Linked DNA regions of Salmonirosea aquatica. The protein of the gene in region 1 binds, or shares a complex with, the protein of each later gene. Links are inferred from orthologs where the notes say so. Each region holds a gene or a part of one and is shown on either strand. Other genes may lie near its edges. The genes, in order: scpA and meaB.

Evidence for each region.
Region 2: the proteins of scpA (region 1) and meaB are in contact, whole or in part, in a crystal structure (PDB 8DPB), measured with the Methylorubrum extorquens proteins. The link is inferred for Salmonirosea aquatica from one-to-one orthologs. Residues at the interface, in SOR27001.1 of Methylorubrum extorquens: Glu577, Glu578, Asn579, Asp580, Gly581, Arg582, Arg583, Arg585, His596, Ala604, Ser605, Ala608, Asp609, Gly611, Phe612, Asp613, Val614, Asp615, Ile616, Gly617, Pro618, Leu619, Glu625, Arg628, Gln629, Val631, Glu632, Asn633, Asp634, Glu661; in SOR26638.1 of Methylorubrum extorquens: Arg20, Ala21, Ala24, Arg25, Thr28, Ser32, Arg33, Arg34, His37, Thr98, Gly99, Gly100, Ser101, Ile102, Leu103, Lys106, Thr107, Ala110, Ala113, Ile114, Asp115, Arg116, Ala118, Phe119, Ile120, Arg121, Pro122, Pro124.

Annotation. Positions count from the first base shown.
Region 1 is NZ_WHLY01000002.1:984,603-995,731, reverse strand. The notes cover bases 8,233-11,129. They hold scpA (methylmalonyl-CoA mutase), read left to right. Parts: upstream 8,233-8,557; coding sequence 8,558-10,702; downstream 10,703-11,129. Other genes in these bases: GBK04_RS05240 (glycerol-3-phosphate dehydrogenase/oxidase), read right to left, coding at 10,719-11,129; GBK04_RS05250 (methylmalonyl-CoA mutase family protein), read left to right, coding at 8,233-8,554. Outside these bases: recombinase RecA, read right to left, coding at 1-920; GBK04_RS05275 (acyl-CoA desaturase), read left to right, coding at 1,583-2,329; GBK04_RS05270 (aminopeptidase), read left to right, coding at 2,511-3,545; GBK04_RS05265 (DUF3108 domain-containing protein), read left to right, coding at 3,580-4,377; GBK04_RS05260 (GNAT family N-acetyltransferase), read right to left, coding at 4,429-5,241; chromosomal replication initiator protein DnaA, read right to left, coding at 5,467-6,918; more of GBK04_RS05250, read left to right, coding at 7,193-8,232. UniProt on the Escherichia coli protein: Catalyzes the interconversion of succinyl-CoA and methylmalonyl-CoA. Could be part of a pathway that converts succinate to propionate.
Region 2 is NZ_WHLY01000002.1:4,627,986-4,638,968, forward strand. The notes cover bases 4,651-7,401. They hold meaB (methylmalonyl Co-A mutase-associated GTPase MeaB), read right to left. Parts: upstream 6,643-7,401; coding sequence 5,659-6,642; downstream 4,651-5,658. Other genes in these bases: nhaA (Na+/H+ antiporter NhaA), read left to right, coding at 4,651-4,922; GBK04_RS20175 (lipocalin-like domain-containing protein), read right to left, coding at 5,002-5,502; GBK04_RS20185 (2-C-methyl-D-erythritol 4-phosphate cytidylyltransferase), read right to left, coding at 6,759-7,401. Outside these bases: GBK04_RS20145 (ABC transporter permease), read left to right, coding at 1-1,096; GBK04_RS20150 (hypothetical protein), read left to right, coding at 1,217-1,699; GBK04_RS20155 (translation initiation factor), read right to left, coding at 1,714-2,049; GBK04_RS20160 (diacylglycerol/lipid kinase family protein), read right to left, coding at 2,163-3,017; more of nhaA, read left to right, coding at 3,726-4,650; more of GBK04_RS20185, read right to left, coding at 7,402-7,445; tRNA preQ1(34) S-adenosylmethionine ribosyltransferase-isomerase QueA, read right to left, coding at 7,605-8,654; accC (acetyl-CoA carboxylase biotin carboxylase subunit), read right to left, coding at 8,808-10,298; GBK04_RS20200 (aminotransferase class I/II-fold pyridoxal phosphate-dependent enzyme), read left to right, coding at 10,615-10,983. UniProt on the Escherichia coli protein: Binds and hydrolyzes GTP. Likely functions as a G-protein chaperone that assists AdoCbl cofactor delivery to the methylmalonyl-CoA mutase (MCM) ScpA and reactivation of the enzyme during catalysis.

The DNA.
Region 1 (11,129 bases):
CGGCCTTGACCCAGGCGATTCCCATCATAACTAAACCAGGAACCTGATTTTTTGACGATATCCAGTTCAACGGCCAGGTCGATAATTTCACCGGCCTTGGAAATTCCCTCACCGTACATGATATCGAACTCAATCACTTTGAAAGGAGGAGCCAGTTTGTTTTTGACCACTTTCACACGGGTACGGTTCCCCAGGATATTATCGGCGCTCTCCTTAATCTGACCCACGCGCCGGATGTCGAGACGAACGGAGCAGTAGTATTTCAGGGCATTACCCCCCGTAGTGGTTTCGGGATTGCCAAACATAACCCCAATCTTTTCACGCAGCTGGTTGATGAAGATGCAGCAGCAACCCGTTTTGCTGATGACACCGGTAAGCTTACGTAAAGCCTGCGACATCAGACGCGCCTGGAGGCCCATCTTGCTGTCACCCATTTCGCCTTCCAACTCGGCACGGGGCACGAGAGCAGCCACGGAGTCGATCACGATAATGTCCAAGGCACCGCTACTAATCAGATGCTCAGTAATTTCAAGAGCCTGCTCGCCGCTATCGGGCTGCGAAATAAGTAGATTTTTGGTATCGATTCCCAGTTTTTCGGCATAGGAACGGTCGAAGGCATGTTCGGCATCCACAATAGCAGCAAGGCCGCCTTTCTTCTGGGCTTCAGCAATGCAATGCATCGCCAGGGTAGTCTTTCCTGACGATTCAGGACCATAAATTTCGACCACGCGACCGCGGGGCATACCGCCGATTCCCAAAGCCAAATCCAGACCCAGCGAGCCGGTTGAAATAGTGGGGATATCCAAAACCTTGCTATCGCTAAGGCGCATTACGGTACCTTTCCCGTAGGTTTTGTCTAATTTCTCGAGTGTCGTTTGCAGGGCCTTAAGTTTGCTGTCTGCGTCAACTGCTTGTGCCATAAAGGAAGTTTGAAAATTTTGTTTGAAACATAAAAAAGGCGGTCGAATGTACGTCCCAACCGCTTCCGCATTGTATTGAATTGAAGTGTAAATATATATTTAATTATTGACATAGCCAATTCATTCTTGTATTATAATCAATACTTTTTTTATGCCTATGCAAGACCCTCTGAATTACTATTTCAGCGGTTCCTGACCTTCTGCATTTTGCCGATATTTTATTGATTGTAGCCAACAGAATGTCCTGCTTCGCACGAAAAAAGGCCAGAATTAGACTCAAGCATACCGCTTTACGCATAATCGCTAGCCACCTGTTTTCCTATGGAATTAAGGATCAGGTACCTTACTATTTTTGTATATTTCTGCTGTATGATATGAGGCAGGTGGGAACGCTGCAATCGGGCTAGCGCCTACATGCCAGGCTGTATTCTGCCAAACTGGGGATGTGAGAGCTAGGGAGATAGGGCAGAAGGCCGCTAAACGTACCCCCTCCTATAAAAACTGGGAATTGAACATAGTCAAGATCAACGCCTGGGCTTTGCGTATAAATAAATTATTCAAAAAAGAACACCAGTTTCCTGGAAACTGATTATGCTCATCTCTTATGCGATTTCAGGCCTCTATTTTTGTCAAAAAAATATTCGCCTTCAATTGTCTTTTTTATGGAAATCTTCTTGTTCTTCGTTGCCCACTGGTACCTTTCTCTGCTTATGCAGACTTTTTTTCTGCATCGCTACGCCGCGCACAAAATGTTTACGATGAGTCCGGTCTGGGAAAAGTTTTTCTATACCCTTACTTGGATTTTTCAGGGATCATCGTTTCTGAGCCCTTACGCGTACGGGGTCATGCACCGGCTGCACCATGCCTATGCCGACACCGAAGAAGACCCCCATTCGCCGGGTTTCTCGAGTAGCGTAGTGGACATGATGTGGAAAACCAAAAACTACTACAACACCATTTTGAATCATCAGGATACTATTGAGCCGAAATTTAAAAGAGGGGTACCTCACTGGGCGTTTATGGAGCGGCTGGGCGACTCCTGGGTTTCGCGTTTAGGCTGGGGGGTACTTTACACACTTTTTTACATACATTTTGCCACGGCCTGGTGGATGTTCCTGTTGCTGCCTATTCACTACCTGATGGGCCCCGTGCATGGCGTGATTATCAATTGGTACGCCCACCGATATGGTTACGTGAATTTCAAGGTGGACGATACGGCGAAGAATCTGATACCCTTCGATTTCCTGATGATGGGCGAGTCCTACCACAACAACCACCACAAGTTCGGCGGCCGGGCCAATTTTGGCATCAAATGGCATGAATTCGATCCTACCTACCCGCTCATCAGGCTATTAAACGCACTACACGTGATCAAGCTGAAAGCCAATAACGACTTGAAATACATGTAAAAGCAGTTCTTGGAAAGTCGATTTACTGCCTGGCCTTTGCCCGATTAATGCGCACCAGCTGCATGAATTGGCAAGGCTTTTTTGTGTAGGTTTTGGGCAAAGCAGAAATGATCCTACATTTGACCGGCCAACCGCCTTTCAGATTTTTCGGGCGGGTGATTTTAAACTTACTGCTTCGAATATGCTCAAAACCATTGCCTGGGGGACCTTACTGGTACTCATTCTTGTAGGCTTGTTTTATCGTAATGAAATCCGCTATGGCTGGTGGCAGGCTTCGGGGCAAATCCACATTCTCAGGAACGTCCAGGATGTGGAGGAAGTCATGGCTGATCCAGCCTTCCCCGATTCGCTCAAACGGCGCATCGCGTTAATTCAGGAAATTAAAAAGTTCGGCGTGGATTCGCTGGGGCTCAATCCTTCGAAAAACTATACGACATTCTACAATCAGCACGGTAAGCCCATTCTGTGGGTCGTGACGGCATCGGAGCGGTACAAACTGGCCGCCAAAGAATGGAAGTTTCCGCTGGTGGGTACCTTTCCCTACAAGGGGTTTTTTGAGGAGGAAAAAGCCAATCAGCAGGAGGCTGAACTGATTCAGGCGGGGTACGACACGGACATTAATGAAGTGTCGGCCTGGTCGACGCTAGGGTACCTTAAGGACCCCATTTTATCCAGCATGTTGTACCGTTCTCAGGGTAGCCTGACGAACCTGATTTTACACGAATTGACCCACGGAACGCTTTTTGTGAAAAACAATCTGGAATTGAACGAGAACCTGGCGAGCTTCGTTGGCGATTGGGGAGCGATCCGTTTTCTTACCTACAAATACGGTCCGGAATCAGAAGAATTGAAAAAATACGAATTCTCCAAAAAGTACAACGATGCCTATTCGCAGCATATCTTGCGGGGAGGTCGGCAACTGGATAGTTTGTATGCCACGTTCAGGGATCAGAAAGTGGAAGTACGGAAGGATACCCTTAAAAGGAATCTGATTCGACAGATCGTTTCCTCGGCCGATACACTACTGGCTGGTCAGGTGACGTTCAGTAAGAAAGCCGATAGCACGGAAACCAAACTGCCGAATAATGCGTATTTTATAGGGTATCAGACCTATAAGTCGAAGCAGAACACATTTCGAAAAGAGTTTGAGCAAAAATTTGGCGGGGATTTTAAAAAGTACATGAAGTATCTGAAAGATAAGTACCCATCCCTGTAAGAAAGCCCTTCACAGCTATGAAAATTAGGGAACTATGAAACACAAACAGCTAATCATCTTAATCTTTGCAGGCCTGGCGCTGGGCGTAACCGCCTTCCGGATGAAGGACACCTACCGTCAGGTTCCCAATAGTAGTTTTGGTACCGGCGAACGCATCGAGTACCGCGTGCATTACGGATTCATCAATGCGGCGGAAGCGAAAGTGGAGGTGGCCAATTCTTTAGTGAGGGTCAACAATCGTCCCTGCTACCGCGTGAACGTCACGGGCCGCACCGTAGGAGCTTTTGATCTGGTGTCGCGGGTGCGTGACCAATGGCGGTCCTACATCGACACGTCGGCTATTTTGCCGCAGATGTTCCAACAGAATATTGAAGAGAACAAGTACCGGAAACAGGAAACGCTGACTTTCAACCACGGTAGCGACGTAGTGTACCTGGACGACAAGGAAGAAAAAAAGTCATTCAAGGTACCTGATAATGTCCATGACGTGATCAGCGGCTACTATTTTCTGCGTACCATGAATTTTGACCGCCTGAGCGAAGGTCAGTTGATTGAGGTACCTACCTTTTTCTCAGGCGAGGTGTACCCCATGCGAGTACGGTACCGGGGTAAGGACGTAATCAAGACGAAGTTCGGGAAAATTCGGGTCATCAAGCTCAACCCGGTCATGCCTAATAACAAGCTGTTTAAAGGCGATGATTCGGTTCGTATATGGGTGTCCGACGACGAAAACAAGGTACCCGTAAAAGTGGAAGTGGATTTGTGGATCGGGGCTTTGGAAATGGATTTGAAGTCGTTTAAAGGCTTACGTAACGACTTTACCTGGATGTAGAGAAGGGATAAGCTTGTGAAATTTTAATTCGTCCGCTATTGCTACGTGGCGTCAATGGCGGAATGTTCTGAAAAGCAACTTTCGTATGTTCTGAAGCTGCCTGAATGGAAAAGGCAGCTTGTTTTTTTTCAGGGAAATGAAGGTCTGCTGACTGGCACCGAAGCTTTGGTAGAACTGAGCAATACTAGGTACCTCAGGACTTTCAAAATCAAAGGCTTCTATCCGTCCGGCTTTTTCCTGAAAGTAACGATCCAATAAAAAAGTCCGGGCATTGCCCTTGCGCCCTACCGCATCGGCCGCATTGAAAATGTAGATTCCCATTCCTTTATTTTCCAGAATCATGATGCCCGCGTGAATCTTGCCGTGTCGATAGGTATACCGGATGAGTGCTACTTTCTTTTCCTGCAAAAGTTGGATCAGAGTTCGTAATAGTACGTAAGCACTTTCGTGTATACCTTGAATCTGGATAGCGTGATTTTCTTTGAAAAGCTGGATCAGCGGTTCGATATCGTCTGATTCAACCCATTCCCAAAGATACTTCCTGGATTTTTTTAGATTTTTTGTCCGATCAACTGTGTACTCACTGGCTAGATCGACATAGGATTTTTCCAGATTCAGCCAATGGGTTGTTTTTTCCAGTACCTCGAAATCTGGGCAGGTAGGTAGGAGCCGGCGAAGGGCCACCGTATGGCAAGGGTGAAAATCATATACCGAAATATAGGGAAAATGCCGGCCAAGGCTTCTGAGAAAAAACTCTACTTGACTTTCCGAAACCTCTTCTCTTGAAAATAATCCCAGATACTGACAGAACAACGGCTGCTGCACGAGGGCCATGCCCCACTTCGTGCGAACAGGGAGCGGCATTACAGTTCTATACTTACAATGAGGGATAAGTTGATGAACAGAATTGAGGGCGCTATCTACCGTCAACTTTCCACTATCAACTAGTACAAGGGCCTGCCAATGGGGAGAAACGCAGTCAAGGTACCAGGTGTAAGCGTACACTACAGAATGTCGGGCCTCGTCAATCAGTGCATTCCAGGCCCGGTCATCGATTTGATCACGTTTCAGCAGAATCGGCTTATTCACCTATTTGAAGTAGCTGCGGAGTTTTTGCACCGTTTCATCTACGTCCGGGTCGGAGCCCATCAGCTCGTTGATGCTCTGGATGGAGTGAATTACCGTGCTATGGTCGCGTCCCCCAAAGTGGTAGCCGATGGATTTGAGAGGCAGGTCAGTATATTCCTTGGCCAGAAACATGGCCAGCTGGCGCGGGTACACACTTTCTTTCTTGCGGCTTTTACTTTTCATATCGGCCACGGTTATTTCAAAATGGTCGGCCACCACTTCCTGAATGGTATCGATGGTCACTTCCTTTTCTTCATTCAGGACAATGTTTCTGAGCGTATTCTTGGCCAGTTCCACGTCGATCTCCCGGCGCGTCAGCGAAGCCTGGGCCATCAGGGAAATGATAACACCTTCCAGTTCACGTACGTTGGAATTCACGCTGTGGGCCACGTATTCGATCACATCATTCTCGATGAAAATGCCCTCGGCCTGTAATTTTTTCTGAATAATGGCAATCCGGGTTTCGAAATCAGGAGTTTGCAGATCGGCGGTCAGACCCCACTTGAAGCGCGACAGCAGGCGGTCCTGCAGGCCCTGAAGTTCGCGGGGAGGACGGTCGCTGGTCATGATGATCTGCTTGCCGAGCTGGTGCAGGTGATTGAATATATGAAAGAAAGTATCCTGCGTTTTTTCTTTACCCGACAGAAACTGCACGTCATCGATTACAAGGACATCCACTTTCATGTAGAAATCCGTGAAATCCTGCAACACATTATTTCGGATCGAATTGATGAACTGGTTGGTGAATTTCTCGGACGAAACGTACATCACCACCTTCTCATTGAAATGGTTGCGGATGTAGTTGCCGATCGCCTGCACGAGGTGGGTCTTGCCCAGCCCGACGCCTCCGTACACCATCAGCGGATTAAAGGAAGTCAGGCCAGGGCGTTGCGCTACCGCGAAGCCCGCCGAACGGGCCAGTCGGTTGCAGTCACCCTCGATGAAGTTGTCGAACGAATAATTCTGGTTGAGGTAAGTGTCAAGCTGGAGCGAATCCTGATCCTTGGGTGGGGTTGAATTAAGCCTTGGATCGGTCTGGAAATTATCCGGTCTTGAATTCTGAGGGTTTTTGGTAGTCGGTACATTGACTGTCAAGGGCTGGTGACGCTCCGTGCCGGGATCTACAATAATCGAGTATTCCAGCATACCATCACGCCCGATGGCGTAATCGAGTGCATCGCGCAGCAAATGAACAAAATTATCTTCCAGCCACTCATAAAAGAACTGACTCGGCACCTGAATGGTAAGCACCTTCCCGCTTAGGCGCAGGGGACGGATCGGCTCAAACCATGTTTGGAAGCTCTGATCCGGGATATTCTCCTGAATGATCCGAAGGCACTTGTTCCATACAATGTCCACTTCGCGCGGAGGAGCAACTCTTTCCAAGGTGAAACTTAGCTGATCTGGTGTCATGTTCAATTTCGGGGGAGGCAAAGATAGCAAAATGATCCCGTGTGCTGCCTAAAATTTGTTCCTGAAATTACCATTGAAATAATCATAAATCAAGCCGCTTGATAAAACTAAAGGAATAGTACAATCCCCGAAAAGGACAATTGGAAATCGGCCTACCCGGCAATAAAAAAAATGTAATACCAAATTCGTAGATTTGCTTGGATGCGAAAAATCATCCTGTTTTTTAATCAATTTTTTTTGTATGGAGCCCTCCTTTTTATCGGAATTTTCAGCATTGCCTAAGAATAGTTGGCAACAGAAGCTCGAAGAAGAATTGAAAGGCCGCTCCTTTGCCGAGGTACAGCATGAGGTTGCCAATCATCTGACGATGGCACCTTATTACGTGGCCGCTGACCTAGCTGGCTACGCGGTTTATAAGGAAATACAGGCTTGCCAACGGCAAACGCCCGGCTGGCTTACCCTACCGGTGATTGATTTCGAGGTTCCTAATGAAGTCAATCAGCGCATCAGAAATCAGTTGCAACAGGGTGCGGATGGGATTTGGCTGGATTGCGGTAGTACGCCGCTGAGCCATCTGGAACTGACTAAAACCCTGCACACAGTCCGATTGACTGATACGCCCGTTTTTCTGGATAGTCCGGAGGCTGCTCCTGCAATCATTAGTGAATTGACGCAGGGATCAAGCTACTACCTGAAAGGTGGCGTCGTTTACGATCCGGTAGCAGATTGGATGCGAACCGGACAGAATTTTTCAACGGCTTTTGATGGGATTGCTCAGGGAATGGCTTTAACGAAAGCCATGCGCGAGTTCCGATCTTATAAGGTTGAAAGTCATATTTTCCACGAAGCCGGGGCCGATGTGGTGCAGGAACTGGCATACACGCTGGCTTCTTTTGTTACGTACCTGGATCAATTGACCGAACGGGGCGTTTCGCCGCTACTGGCGGCCAACCGATTTGTTTTCGCTATTTCGGTGGGTACTGACTACCTGACCGAAATCGCAAAGCTGCGGGCGTTAAGATACCTGTACCAAAAAGTTACCCGCGCCTATGGCCTGCCCGACGAACTTTGCCAGGCATACATTCAAGGACAAAGTTCACGGTTGTACCAATCGGCTCATTCTTCGCATACCAATATTGTCCGGCAAACGGCCGAAGCCATGAGCGCGGTAATGGGAGGCTGCGACGCGCTTAGCATTTTGCCTTACGATGCTGCTTTCGCTGAGCCTTCCGAATTTTCGGAGCGTATGGCTCGGAATATTTCTTTGGTGTTAAAAAACGAAAGTTACCTAGATAAGGTAGCCGATCCGGCAGCGGGTTCCTATTACCTAGAAATCTTGACGGCCCGGTTGGCTGGGGAAGCTTGGGCAATTTTTTTGGAAATAGAGTCAAAAGGGGGCTTGCCGAAGGCATTTGAACAGAACTTCATTCAGCAGGCAATCGAGCATTCCTGGAATCAAAAAGTGGCCGAATTTCAAAACGGACGCGTGATGGTAGGGGTAAATAAATTTCAGGAAAAAAATGAAGAGGTACCCCTGTCGGTGAAAATAAGAGCGCAAAATGTTACGCCCCATTGGGAATACGGTTTACTGAAAGCAAGAACGTTGGTTGAGGTTGCAGGTACCTATGAGCAATAAAGTATGAAGCCGAACTTTGAGAAAATAACTAATCCTGAACTGAAGCGGAGCCAGGGTGCCGATTCTACTAAACCGTATCCGACTTCGGAAGGTATCAAACTGAAAGCCAACTACGGAGCGGAAGATTTGACCGATGCCGGGCATTTGGATTTTGGAGCCGGGGTACCTCCCTACCTGCGTGGGCCCTACGCCAGCATGTACGTACAGCGGCCCTGGACCATCCGGCAGTATGCGGGCTTCTCGACCGCCGAAGAATCCAATGCTTTCTACCGCCGTAACCTGGCCGCCGGGCAAAAAGGCCTTTCCGTGGCCTTCGATCTGGCGACGCATCGAGGCTACGATTCGGATCATCCGCGCGTGGTGGGCGATGTGGGTAAAGCGGGGGTGGCCATTGATTCGGTGGAGGATATGAAAATCCTGTTCGACCAGATTCCGCTCGACCAGATGTCGGTATCCATGACCATGAACGGGGCGGTGATTCCGGTGATGGCATTTTTCATCGTGGCCGCCCAGGAACAGGGGGTACCTTTGGAAAAACTTTCGGGTACTATTCAGAATGATATTCTGAAAGAATTCATGGTGCGCAATACCTACATCTACCCGCCCGCGCCCTCCATGCGGATCATCGGGGATATATTTGCGTACACGGCGCAGCACATGCCCAGATTTAACTCCATCAGTATCAGTGGTTACCACATGCACGAGGCGGGTGCTCCCGCCCATCTGGAGCTTGCCTACACCCTGGCCGATGGCTGGGAGTACCTGCGCACCGGGTTGGGGGCAGGGTTGGACATCGATGGTTTCGCGCCGCGGATTTCATTCTTCTGGGGCATCGGGATGAACCATTTCATGGAAATAGCCAAACTGCGGGCGGGAAGGGTACTTTGGGCCAAAATTGTAAAAAAACTCGGTGCCAAAGATGACAAATCCATGGCACTGCGGACACACTGCCAGACGAGTGGATACAGCCTAACTGAGCAGGACCCATTTAACAACATAGCTCGTACGGTGATTGAGGCTACAGCGGCGGTGCTGGGCCACACGCAGTCGTTGCACACCAATTCACTGGATGAGGCGATGGCCTTACCTACCGACTTTTCGGCCCGGATTGCCCGGAACACACAGCTTTTTCTACAATACGAAACCGATATTTGTCATGCTGTGGACCCGTGGGGAGGCTCTTACTATCTGGAGTACCTTACTCACGAATTAATTGAAAAAGCCTGGGCCCTGATCGAAGAAGTGGAAAGTCTGGGAGGCATGGCGAAAGCCATCGAAACCGGACTTCCCAAAATGCGCATCGAAGAAGCTGCGGCCCGCAAACAGGCCCGCATCGATTCGGGAAAGCAAATCATCGTGGGCGTCAATAAGTATCAGACTGATAGCCAACAGGACATTGACGTACTGGACATTGATAATAAAGCCGTCCGTGAGTCGCAGATTATCAGGCTGAATGAAATAAAAAGCACCCGAAACCAAACAAGGGTAGAAGGTACCCTGGCGGCTCTGACTGTTGCCTGCCGTGAGGAGGGAGGCATGGACATGCGCAGTAATTTGCTGGCCCTGGCCGTTGAAGCCGCACGCGAACGAGCCACTCTGGGCGAAATCTCCGATGCCATGGAGCAAGTTTTTGGTCGATATAAAGCTACCATAAGATCCATATCCGGCGTGTATAAATCCGAAGTATCCGACGATGAAAATTTTAAATTAGCCCGGGAAATGGCCGATCGATTTGCCGAACTCGACGGTCGCCGCCCCCGTATCTTGGTAGCCAAAATGGGCCAGGACGGTCACGACCGGGGCGCCAAAGTCATCGCCACCAGTTTTGCCGACCTCGGTTTCGATGTCGATGTAGGTCCGCTGTTCCAGACGCCAGAAGAAGTTGCCCGCCAGGCCATTGAGAACGACGTGCACGTGGTAGGCGCATCGAGCCTGGCCGCCGGTCATAAGACGCTGGTACCCCAACTGATTGAAGAACTACGAAAACTGGGGCGCGAGGACATTATGGTAATCGCCGGTGGCGTCATTCCGGCACAGGACTACCAGTTTTTGCATCAAGCGGGCGTTAAGGGAATATTTGGGCCCGGTACGGTCATTTCTATTGCGGCGCAAAAGATCTTATCGGACTTGATGGGGGAGGGGAATTAGGATAATGTAAGAATTCCTATAATCCCGCTTCCCGCTGAAATCCGCGTACCAGGGTAGTATATTCATTCACCATTTGCCGTTCCGTGGGTGCGTCCCAGCCCAATTCCCCCGCCATTAAGTCGCAGACGGTCGGCAGACAGGCCAGGGTAGCGTCCCAATCCGTAATTTCCATGCGAATGCGACGAGCCAAAAAGTCGCGGGGGGTAGCGGCCATTTCGTAGCGAGCGGCAAAAACTACCTCAGCTTTGAGGTAGGGTAGGTTGGGAAGTAGGCGGTCGGCCAGGGTAGCATCGGTCTTGATGAGTCCAACCACCCTTTCGGCCCGCGATCCGTATTTCAGAATCAGGTGTTTGCAAGTATCTTCGCCTAAATCATATTCCTGTTGAATAGTTTTCCAGGCATCGTAATTGAAATTTTCGCCACCCGC
Region 2 (10,983 bases), 3.6 Mb from region 1 along the record:
ACGTAACATCAAGGAAAGCATGAGCTTTATCGGCGATAAGGTACTTTATGTACAAAAATGGCCGTGGGGATTTGGCAGCGGGGAGTACCCCTGGTGGAGGTACTTTCAGTGGCCCAATCCCAATTACCGGGAGTATAAGTACCTCTACGACAATCTGGAAAACGCCACTGCTGTAGCCGTTATGGATTTCAAAGGCAATACGGTGGTGAAGAATGGCTCTAATAGCATGAATGCTCTGATCCAGGGAGTTTCGTACGAATACAACCAAATCTCGGACGTACCCATCGCCGAAGGGCGCTATTTTTCGCCCATTGAAACCGATGCCGGACGACAAGTTGCGATCATTGGGGCCGATATTGCCGAAACACTCTTCCCGGGTGGAAATCCTATCGGCAAGGAATTTAAGCTATCCGGAAACCGCTTTGTAGTGGCCGGCGTACAGGTGAAAAAAGGCGAGAGTCTGGTCGATTTCGGCGGAGCTCCCGATACCAAGTGTCTGATTCCCTACAATGCGTTCGCCAAACTCTTCCAGTCGGGACGCCCCGACCCCGACATTGTGGTGAAAGGCTACGAGTCCGACGAGGGATTGTATGAGGTAGAAGCCGAGGTAACCGGGCTAATGCGTACCATGCGCGGCCTGAAGCCCCGTGATGAGAATAATTTCTCGATCAACCGCCCCGAAGCCGCCGCCCAAGCCATATCGGGGCTATTCGGTGTGCTGACACTGGCGGGTTGGGTCATTGGTAGCTTTTCGATTCTGGTGGGGGGCTTCGGAATTGCCAACATCATGTTCGTATCGGTGAAAGAACGCACTAATCTGATCGGTATCCAGAAATCCCTGGGGGCCAAAAATTACTTTATCCTGTTCCAGTTTCTGTTTGAGGCAGTTATGCTGAGCCTGGTTGGGGGCGGAGTAGGGATATTTTTTGTATTCTTACTCTCTTTCCTGCCGCTGGGTAGCCTGGATGTCGTGTTGTTGCCCCAGAATATAGCCCTTGGGCTAGGCGTTTCGAGCGTGATCGGGGTGTTATCGGGCATTGTGCCCGCCATGCTGGCTGCCCGGCTCGATCCTGTGGAGGCTATCCGTGCCAAGTAGGCACTTGGAAAAATCCGGCTAAATGGCGAAGTTTGGCTTTCGATAGCGATCAGTCCGTGGACACTCGCTATCGACTTCCTTTCCGGCATACCGTTTCTTCCACCTTCAACCGTCACCACAATGCGAAAATGGGTTATTTTGGGTATATTCCTCCTCCTAATATTCGGTGTGTTCTACTACCTTACTTTTGGGTACTATAGCGAAGGGAAACGGGGTGGTTTTGTGGTGAAACTCAGCAAAAAAGGGTACGTCTTTAAAACCTACGAGGGTGTTCTGAATGTGGGCGGACTTTATGAAGGTGGGGGTACCCTCAACGCCACGCAGTGGGAATTTTCGGTAGATGGCAGCGATAAGGAACCTATTGCCAAAATTGAAGAAGCCATCAAAACGGGCAGCCGGGTATCGCTGACTTACGAAGAGAAATTCTTCGTGCTGCCGTGGGTAGGTGATACCAAAAACCTGGTGACGCACGTAGAAGTGCTACCTAATCCAATGGTACCCCAGCAGAACACCCCGATGTATCAACAGCAGCAGCAACTACCCCAACCCCAGCCGGCCCCTCTGCCTGTGCCGGAACCTGTGGACAGCACGGCGGTATTATAAGAGGAGGTACCCCCTTACCCTCCTGCCTTCTTGGCCTTGTACCCTTTGGCCTGCAGCCAGGTTACCACTTTGTCGCGATGATCGCCCTGGAGCAGAATCTCGTAGTCTTTTGCGGTACCGCCGCTTCCGCACACATTTTTAAGTTGCTTGGCCAGGGCCTCCATATCGGCTAGGGTACCTACGAAGCCTTTCACCACAGTCACAACTTTGCCGCCTCCCTTCCGGTCGAGCCATACGCGTAAATCCTGCTGCCCAACAGGCAGAGTCTCGGCTTCGTCATCTTCATTGGACTGGTATTCATAGGTAGGGTCGGTAGAATATACAATCCCGGAACGTGCTTTCTTTGACATAGTCTTATTCAGTTGAAAGTTATATTTTGAAGAAAAAATTGGTAAACCCCATCAGACACAATATTTTTCATCATTCATCATTCATCATTCATCACTCATCACTCATCACTCCTTCAAGCCTTCACCCGCAGACTCTTGGGGACGATCTTTACTTCAATCCGCCCGGTGTCCAGTTGCCAGGGTTCTCCATCATAATGCACCAGGGTAGGCTGTTCGGTTTCTACGGTAATTTCGCGTAACGATTGGTACGAAATGTAAGTAGAGGGTTTCAGACCTTTGGTAAACAACTGAAACGTGAGGGCCGTACCGTACCACTTGGGAAACGGCGTCACCGTGCATACCTCCAGCCGCCCGTCGGTGAGGTCGGCGTGGGGAGCCACCCAAGCATTATTGCCAAATTGCCCGGCGTTGGCAAAGCTGAGGGAAAAAATCTCCGTGTCGCGGCCTGCCACCCGAATTCGCTGAGGGAGATAATCCAGGTACGCCTGCATCGATACCCGCACGTAAGTGTCGAGGCCACGCCGGGGCTGCTGTCCGAAAAGCTGACCTACATAAGCATCGAACCCCAGCCCGGCTACGCAGAAAAAAGGCTGCCCGTTCAGAGTAGCGCTGTCGATTACCACGCTCGGGCACTCGAACAGATGGTGCAGGGCAGCCGATAGCGTGAGCGGAATGCCCAAATGGCGAGCCAGCCCGTTGCCCGAACCCAGCGGCAGGATGCCCAGCGAAGTCGGCGCGAACAGCAATCCGCGGGCCACTTCGTTGACGGTACCATCGCCTCCTACTGCTACTACGGTATCCCATTTTTGCGTGGCAGCGGCCTCGGCGGCCAAATCAGTAGCGTGCCCCCGAGCCCGCGTAATGATGGCTTTGGCCGTGAGGCCTGCTTTCCTGGCCTGCTGTTCAAGCCATACTGCCATTGAATCGGCTTCGCGACGGAGTTTTGTGCCCGAGTGAGGATTGACCACGAATAGATACCTTTTGTCTACCACCGCTTAGGAAAAGAACACGAATAACAGAATGATGAAGACGATAATGAACAGATAGTAGAGTCCATCCACAAACGGATACTGCTGGCGGTCTACTTTTTTGAAAAGGTTCTTGAACATAATCGGGTGTTAGGTTTTTAGGTGGTTAGGTAGTAGGTTCGTTCCTAGTGTACCTTTGGGTCACCTTTTATCCTGTGGCTAGCATTAAACTACGCCCCTCAAAACACAAAAATCCGTATAATTTATGAAAAACACTACGTTAACCCTCGTGATGCTTCTGCTTACCACGGGCCTGATGGCGCAGTCGGACAGCGATCGGAAGCTTATCCTAGGTACCCTCGACCGCCAGACCAACGATTGGAACGCCGGAAATATCGACACCTTCATGCAGGGCTATTGGGAATCGGACTCGCTCATGTTTGTGGGTAAAAACGGCGTGACCTATGGCTATGAAAACACCTACCAGGGGTACCTGAAGCGATATCCTGACCGCGCCACCATGGGTACCCTCAAATTCGATATCCTGCACCTGTCATTTCCGGGCAAAGGTGTGGCCTTCGTGGTGGGTAAGTGGCACCTCACCCGTCCCGAAGCCGGCGATGTGGGGGGCACTACACCCTGCTATGGCGGAAAATCAAAGGGAAATGGGTGATTGTCTGTGACCACACGAGTTGACACGCTGCATCGATGAAAAGAAAAAGAAAGATAGTACAATTCAGAAAAGCGGTTCGGCCCGTAACGGACCCAATCATAAACCCCATTCTGGATCTGGCCGAAAGTGGCCGCCTGTCGGGTATTTTATTACTGATTGCCACGGTGGTTGCCATGATCTGGGCCAACTCGGCGGGAGGGGAATCGTTTCTTTCTTTTTGGGAAATAAAGGTAGGGGTACCTCCCCTTGAAAAAACCATTGGGCACTGGATCAACGATGGCCTGATGGTCATCTTTTTCTTTTTTGTAGGGCTGGAAATCAAGCGCGAATTACTGGAAGGCGAGCTTTCCAAACTCAGACAAGCCCTGCTGCCGGGTGTGGCGGCCCTGGGCGGAGCCATTGTGCCCGCTACCCTGTACCTGGCCTTCAACGCGGGTACCTCCGCGGTGGATGGCTGGGCCATTCCCACGGCAACGGATATTGCCTTTTCGCTGGGCATGCTCTCACTACTGGGCAATAGGGTACCTTTCGCACTGAAAGTACTGTTAACAGCCATCGCTGTCATCGACGACCTGATCGCGGTATTGATCATTGCAATTTTCTATACCCATGAGATTGATACCACCATGTTGTTGTACGCAGGGGGTACCCTGGCCATCCTTTTTGCGCTCAATCATTTCAAGGTTCGCCGGTTCATTTTTTACCTTCTGCCGGGCCTTCTGCTTTGGTTCTTTGTGCTCAAATCGGGGGTACACGCCACCATCGCCGGGGTACTGCTCGCTATGACGATTCCGCTGGATGAGGTGGACGACCTCGAACATGCCCTCTACAAACCCGTTAACTATCTTATTATGCCTATTTTCGCGCTGGCTAACACGGGTATTGTCTTGGCTGCTGGTGGGGTAGCTGGGCTATTGACGGCACCGCTCAGTTTGGGTATCATTTCGGGCCTGTTTCTGGGAAAGCCGTTGGGCATTGTCCTGCTTTCCTTTCTGGTGGTCAAACTGGGCTTGGCCGAACTGCCCACCGGATTGCGGTGGCGGCACATCATTGGGTTGGGCTTCACGGCCGGGATCGGCTTCACGATGTCCATTTTCATCACCAGCCTATCCTTTGCCGATGTTGTTTTGCAGGATACAGCCAAGTTGGCCATCATGGTAGGTACCCTGCTTTCGGGTGTGGTGGGACTGATTTGGTTGGTAAAAGTCGAGAAAACACTGGCGGAAGGGTAGAAGACAAAGTCCAAAAGAAAAGACCGTATCCTGCTTGGATACGGTCTTTTCTTTTGGAATACCTCAATCTGGTTTTTTCCTACACTCTTTTGAGCTCGAGTGTATAGGTGTAGGTTACACCCGCGTCAACCTCCTGTTGTGATAGGCTCATGGTGCTTTTGTTGACGCTGAGATCATACTCTGTACGGTCAGTACCCGTGGTTAAAATGAGTTTGTTCCCTTCCACCTTCCAGGTGGTGGTCTCTTCGATTCCTACCTGATCTGAGGCAGTTTCTTCTGCGCTTTCACAACCAGCCGGAGCTTTGCCATCAATCGTTCCATCCCCTTTGAAGATTAGCGTGAGTCGCGTAAAACAGTCATTTCCGGCTAATGCGTTAATAAGCGGAACAAAGTCGGTGATACCGTTTTGGGCCGGAGATACTTTGATGCCCGTAATTTGCCAGTTGCCTTCTACCCCGTCGCTACCGCTGGGCGAGGGGTCTGAATCCTTTTTGCAGCCAACCAGGGCTGCCATGACCAGAAGGGCCATAAGCAATGTGGTATGTACCGAACCACGTGTTGATAATAGGGAATTTTTCATAACTAATACAAATAGATTTAATGGACAGTTGAACTAATTTACAATATTATTCAAATAGGATGCGAAAGGTACTAATGGATTATTGAATGGCGAAACACAATAAGTAGTCGGGCCAATATTTTAAGTAAAAGGTTAACCGATCGATCGGCACTGAGGCTATGTAAAAAATAGGTTTAACAACCGCTCGGCCGCGGACAACGGGAGTTCTTCGCCTGCTTGTACGGACCGCTCGGCGGCCAGCCACTGTGCCCTGATTTCGGGATGATTCAGAAATCGCTCTTCCAAGGCCTGACGGATATGACTTTTCAACCAATCCAGATTTTGGTTCTGTCGGTTTTTGGTAAAAAAACCATTTTGTCGGGTGAAGCTTTCGTACCGCTGCATCGTTTCCCAAACATTTTCAATCCCCTCCTTTTCCAAAGCTGAACACGTTACCACCCGAGTAGTCCAGCCCGATTCAGCCACCGGAAACAGATGCAAAGCATTCTGGTATTCGTTGACTGCCCGCTCCGCCACGGAGCGATTGGGTCCGTCGGCTTTGGTGATTGCAATCGCATCGGCCATTTCCATGATGCCCTTCTTGATACCCTGCAATTCATCACCCGCACCCGCCAGCATCAGCAGCAGAAAAAAATCCGTCATTTCATGTACCAACGTTTCGGACTGACCTACCCCCACGGTTTCGATGAGAAGTACCTCGAAGCCCGCTGCTTCGCACAGCAGCATCGCTTCGCGGGTACGGTACGCCACCCCCCCGAGCGAACCGCCCGCCGCCGAAGGGCGAATGTACGCCAGTGGGTTATGAGAAAGGGTTTCCATGCGAGTTTTATCGCCCAGAATACTTCCGCCCGAACGTTGGCTGCTGGGATCTACGGTCAGCACGGCCACCGTTTTACCCAGTGAGGTGATATGCTGGCCAAATGCTTCGATGAAGGTGCTTTTACCTACCCCAGGTACCCCCGTGATTCCGATCCGGAACGAATGGCCCGTATACGGAAGGACGCCTTCCAACACCCGCTGGGCCAAGGCGCGGTCAGTGGGCAATCGACTTTCGATCAGGGTAATGGCCTGACTCAGGATAGACCGGTTCCGGGCCAGAATTCCTTCTATATACAAGTCAACGGTAAGGCGGGGGCGCATCGAAAGAGTTTTGGATACCGGACTAGCTTCGTCTTTCTGACAAAAATATGGGGTTTTTTATCAAAATAGCTTTCTGAAAAAAGCAGTATCTGGTTTGGGGGGCTGAAACTTAGAATCTAAAATTCCGCCTTCCTTTTCTGCAAAAAAGCCTCCGCCCAAACCAAATCTTCGGGGGTGGTGATTTTGATATTTTCGTAAGACCCTTCGATAAGATGGATAGGGTACCCTGCCTGTTCCAACACACTAGCGCAGTCAGTGAAATGAGGCATCGGCTCTGCTTGGAAGGCCTGCCGCATCCAGTCGAGGCGAAAGGTCTGAGGGGTTTGCACCAGGCGGTAGGCGGTGCGGTCTACGGATTGATTACCGCCGTCGGGCAGTAGCTGCCGGGCCGAGTCTTTGAGCGGTACACAGGTTACGGCAGTTCCGGCATCAGAAGCTTTCCTGAAACTTGCCGCTACTATTTCTGTGGATATAAAAGGCCGTACCCCATCGTGTACGGCCACAAAACCTTCCGGAGCATGAATACGGGCGAGGCCATTCCGCACGGAGTGAAACCGCGTTTCTCCCCCGACCACCAGTTGATAATCGAGCACAAAATCGTAATGAGTGCACAGGGTTTTCCAGGATTCAACCTGATTTTCGGGCAAAACGAGGATGATCGACAGTTGCTCGGAGTAAGCCCGAAAAGCCGCCAGCGTATGCATCAGGACCGGACGGCCGCCTATGGGCAGAAACTGCTTGGGCAGATCGCTGTTCATGCGGCTCCCGCTGCCGCCCGCGACGATGATGGCAAATTGATTCAGTGGATAATGAACAGTTGACCGCGGAGCGTTGATGTACCCAATATAATTTAGTTTATTTATTTTTAATAAATGACTGATTTTGAGAATTTTATAAAGCTAGTGTGGGAGCCTGTGCCAAAATAAATTTGCCAAAGCATCCCCTGTCAGCCAGCTGTCAACTCATAGAATCAGCATCGCGTCGCCGTACGTGAAAAACTTATATTTCTCCTTAATGGCTAATTTGTAGGCTTCTTTGATCAATTCATTGCCTCCGAATGCACGGGCTGACATCAGGAGGATAGATTCCGGCAGATGGAAGTTGGTGATCATGGAATTGGCGAGCTTGAACTCGTAGGGGGGGAAAATAAACCGATCCGTCCAACCTTCCACACTTTTCAGATGTCCGCTGGCTGAAACCGACGATTCAATGGCTTTCAATGAGGTGGTACCTACGGCACACACGCGCTTGTCGGCGTCCAACGCCGCATTGACAATATCTACACTGGGCTGGGTGATCTGGAAGTTCTCCGAGTCGGTTTTGTGCTTGGTCAAGTCTTCCACATCTACTGAGCGGAAGGTACCCAGGCCCACGTGGAGTGTAATAGGAGCAAAGCCTACACCCTTGATTTCCAGGCGTTTCATAATGGCCTTGGTGAAGTGGGTACCTGCAGTAGGCGCAGCCACGGCACCGACATGCTCGGCGTAGATCGTCTGGAACCTTTCGCGATCGGCATTCTCCACCTTGCGGCGTGAGATGATCTCAGGTGGTAGCGGAGTTTCGCCCAATTGATCCACGAGTTTCATGAAGTCGTCGTGCGAGCCATCGTAGAGGAAGCGGATCGTACGGCCCCGCGAGGTGGTATTGTCGATGACTTCGGCCACCAGGTCGCTGTCTCCGAAATATAGTTTGTTTCCTACCCGAATCTTACGGGCGGGGTCTACCAGTACGTCCCAAAGGCGCATGTCGCGATTCAATTCCCGCAGGAGAAAAACCTCGATTTTGGCACCGGTTTTTTCTTTCTGGCCAAACAGGCGGGCTGGAAAAACTTTGGTGTTATTAATTACCATCACATCGCCATCATCGAAATAGTCCACGATGTCGCCGAAGGTCTTGTGTTCAAATTTTCCGGTATCACGATGTACGACCATCAGGCGCGATTCGCCCCGGTCGGCAGGATGGAGGGCAATTAAACTTTGGGGAAGGTCAAACTTAAATTCGGATAGCTTCATAGCTTTTTATCAGCAATATATAATGTTCAAACAGGGTGCGTCAAGGTGCCGAGGTAGGCGGAGACAGGTACCTGGTGCCGCCCAAGGTGGCACCCACACAAAAATAAGACCGCAAAAATACGTAAATTTTGGGAAGAATTTCGTAGCATTTTCTCACCCCCCCCGAGATTTCCATTTACTGGTGGTACCTGCGGCGGCTACCGGTGGCCGGGAGGCAGGTACCTTTGCCATAAAACGGGCAGTTAGCAGAGCGGCCAATTCCTGTACGAAGGGTTCAGGTTCGGACTTTAGATTTTCAGATGTAAAGTATTTGCTCACAAAGTGGGTATCGAATTTCCCCGAACGAAACGCTTCATGTTCCATGACAAAGCGACAAAAGGGTAGGGTCGTCTGCACGCCCGAAATTCGATACTCATCGATAGCCCGGATCATTTTCTGGATTGCCTCCGCCCGGTCTTGTCCGTAGGTGATCAGTTTGGCAATCATCGGATCGTAATGGATCGGAATGGTCATACCCTGCTCGAAGCCATCGTCCACGCGCACCCCATTCCCCTGTGGGCGGACATAGGTTTGCAGGGTACCTACGTCGGGCAAAAAGTTGGTGGCGGGATCTTCAGCGTAGACCCGCACCTCCACGGCATGGCCATGGATAGTCAGATCCTTTTGCCTGATGGGTAGCTCTTTCCCTTCGGCAATGTAAATCATCTGCTTCACCAGGTCCACGCCCGTAATCAGCTCAGTCACCGGATGTTCTACCTGCAGGCGGGTGTTCATCTCCAGAAAATAAAAATTAAGCGCCTCATCCACGATAAACTCCACGGTGCCGGCCCCAAAATAGTTGCAGGCTCGCGCTACCTCTACCGCGCTGCGCCCCATCGCTTCCCGGATTTCGGGGGTAAGTACCGCCGATGGCGCCTCCTCGACCACTTTCTGATGGCGGCGCTGGACAGAGCATTCGCGCTCGAACAGATGGATGATGTTGCCGTGCTGGTCGCCCAGTACCTGAATTTCGATGTGCTTGGGCGAGGTGATGTACTTTTCAATGAATACAGATCCGTCGCCAAACGACGACACCGCTTCGCTCACCGCCCGATCCATCTGCTCATCGAATTCCTCCGGCTTTCCCACTATCCGCATCCCTTTGCCGCCCCCGCCCGCGCTGGCTTTGATCAGGATGGGATAGCCGATTTGCTCCGAAATCTGTTTGGCTTCGGTGCGGTCAGTGATGGCTCCCGCGGTGCCGGGTACCATCGGAATGTCATACTGCGCGGCAGCCTGCTTGGCCGCCAGCTTACTGCCCATCACTTCGATGGATTCGGGCGAAGGGCCGATGAAAATAAGCCCGGCTTCCCGTACCTGACGGGCAAAAGCGGCATTTTCAGACAAAAAACCGTAGCCGGGATGGATGGCATCAGCACCCAGCCGCTGGGCCGCTTCGATGATTTTGTCGCCCCGTAAATACGATTCTGACGAGGGTGGCGGGCCAATGCATACGGCCTCGTCGGCGTAGCGTACGTGCAGGGCCAGGCGGTCGGCTTCGCTGTATACGGCTACGGTGGCGATGTTCATTTCGCGCGCGGTACGCATGACCCGCAGTGCAATTTCGCCCCGGTTGGCAACCAGTATTTTTTTTATCTCGGGCATCCGGTTTTAATTTTCAATGAAGGGATAAGTGCAGGTGGTTTCTAGCCTGATGCGATCAGCCAAATGTAGCAAATTGCGTACAGGCCGCGCAACATTGATTTTTTTTCTTACATTTAAATAGGATTCCATAGAGAATTGGCTGGGAACACACTTTTATGATTTTGCCACAAATTCAGAAGCCTTTGGGATGAAAGACGCGACCAGGGGTATCCTAATGTTCTGACACTAAGGAAACTGATACTATGTCAATATTTTTTCTAATTTTGCACTTAATTGCTATTAAAATCATTCAATAACCCATATAAACTAGTACGAAGTGGATATTTTTGAGAAACTGCGTGACAACTGGGGACCCATCGGTACGCCCGCCAAGATGCTGAACAGCCACCACTATTTTTCATTTCCGATGCTGGAAGGTGAGCTCGGCCCCCGGATGCAGTTCATGGGTCGCGAGGTACTCAACTGGAGCCTGAACAACTACCTGGGCCTGGCCAACCATCCCGAAGTCCGCCAGGCCGACACCGAGGCTACGGCCAAGTGGGGCCTGGCCTACCCGATGGGCGCCCGCATGATGTCGGGCAACTCGGTACTACACGAAACGTTCGAAAAAGAGCTGGCCGAATTCGTGGGCAAAACCGATGCCTTCCTCTTGAACTACGGCTACCAGGGTGTGGTGTCTATAATC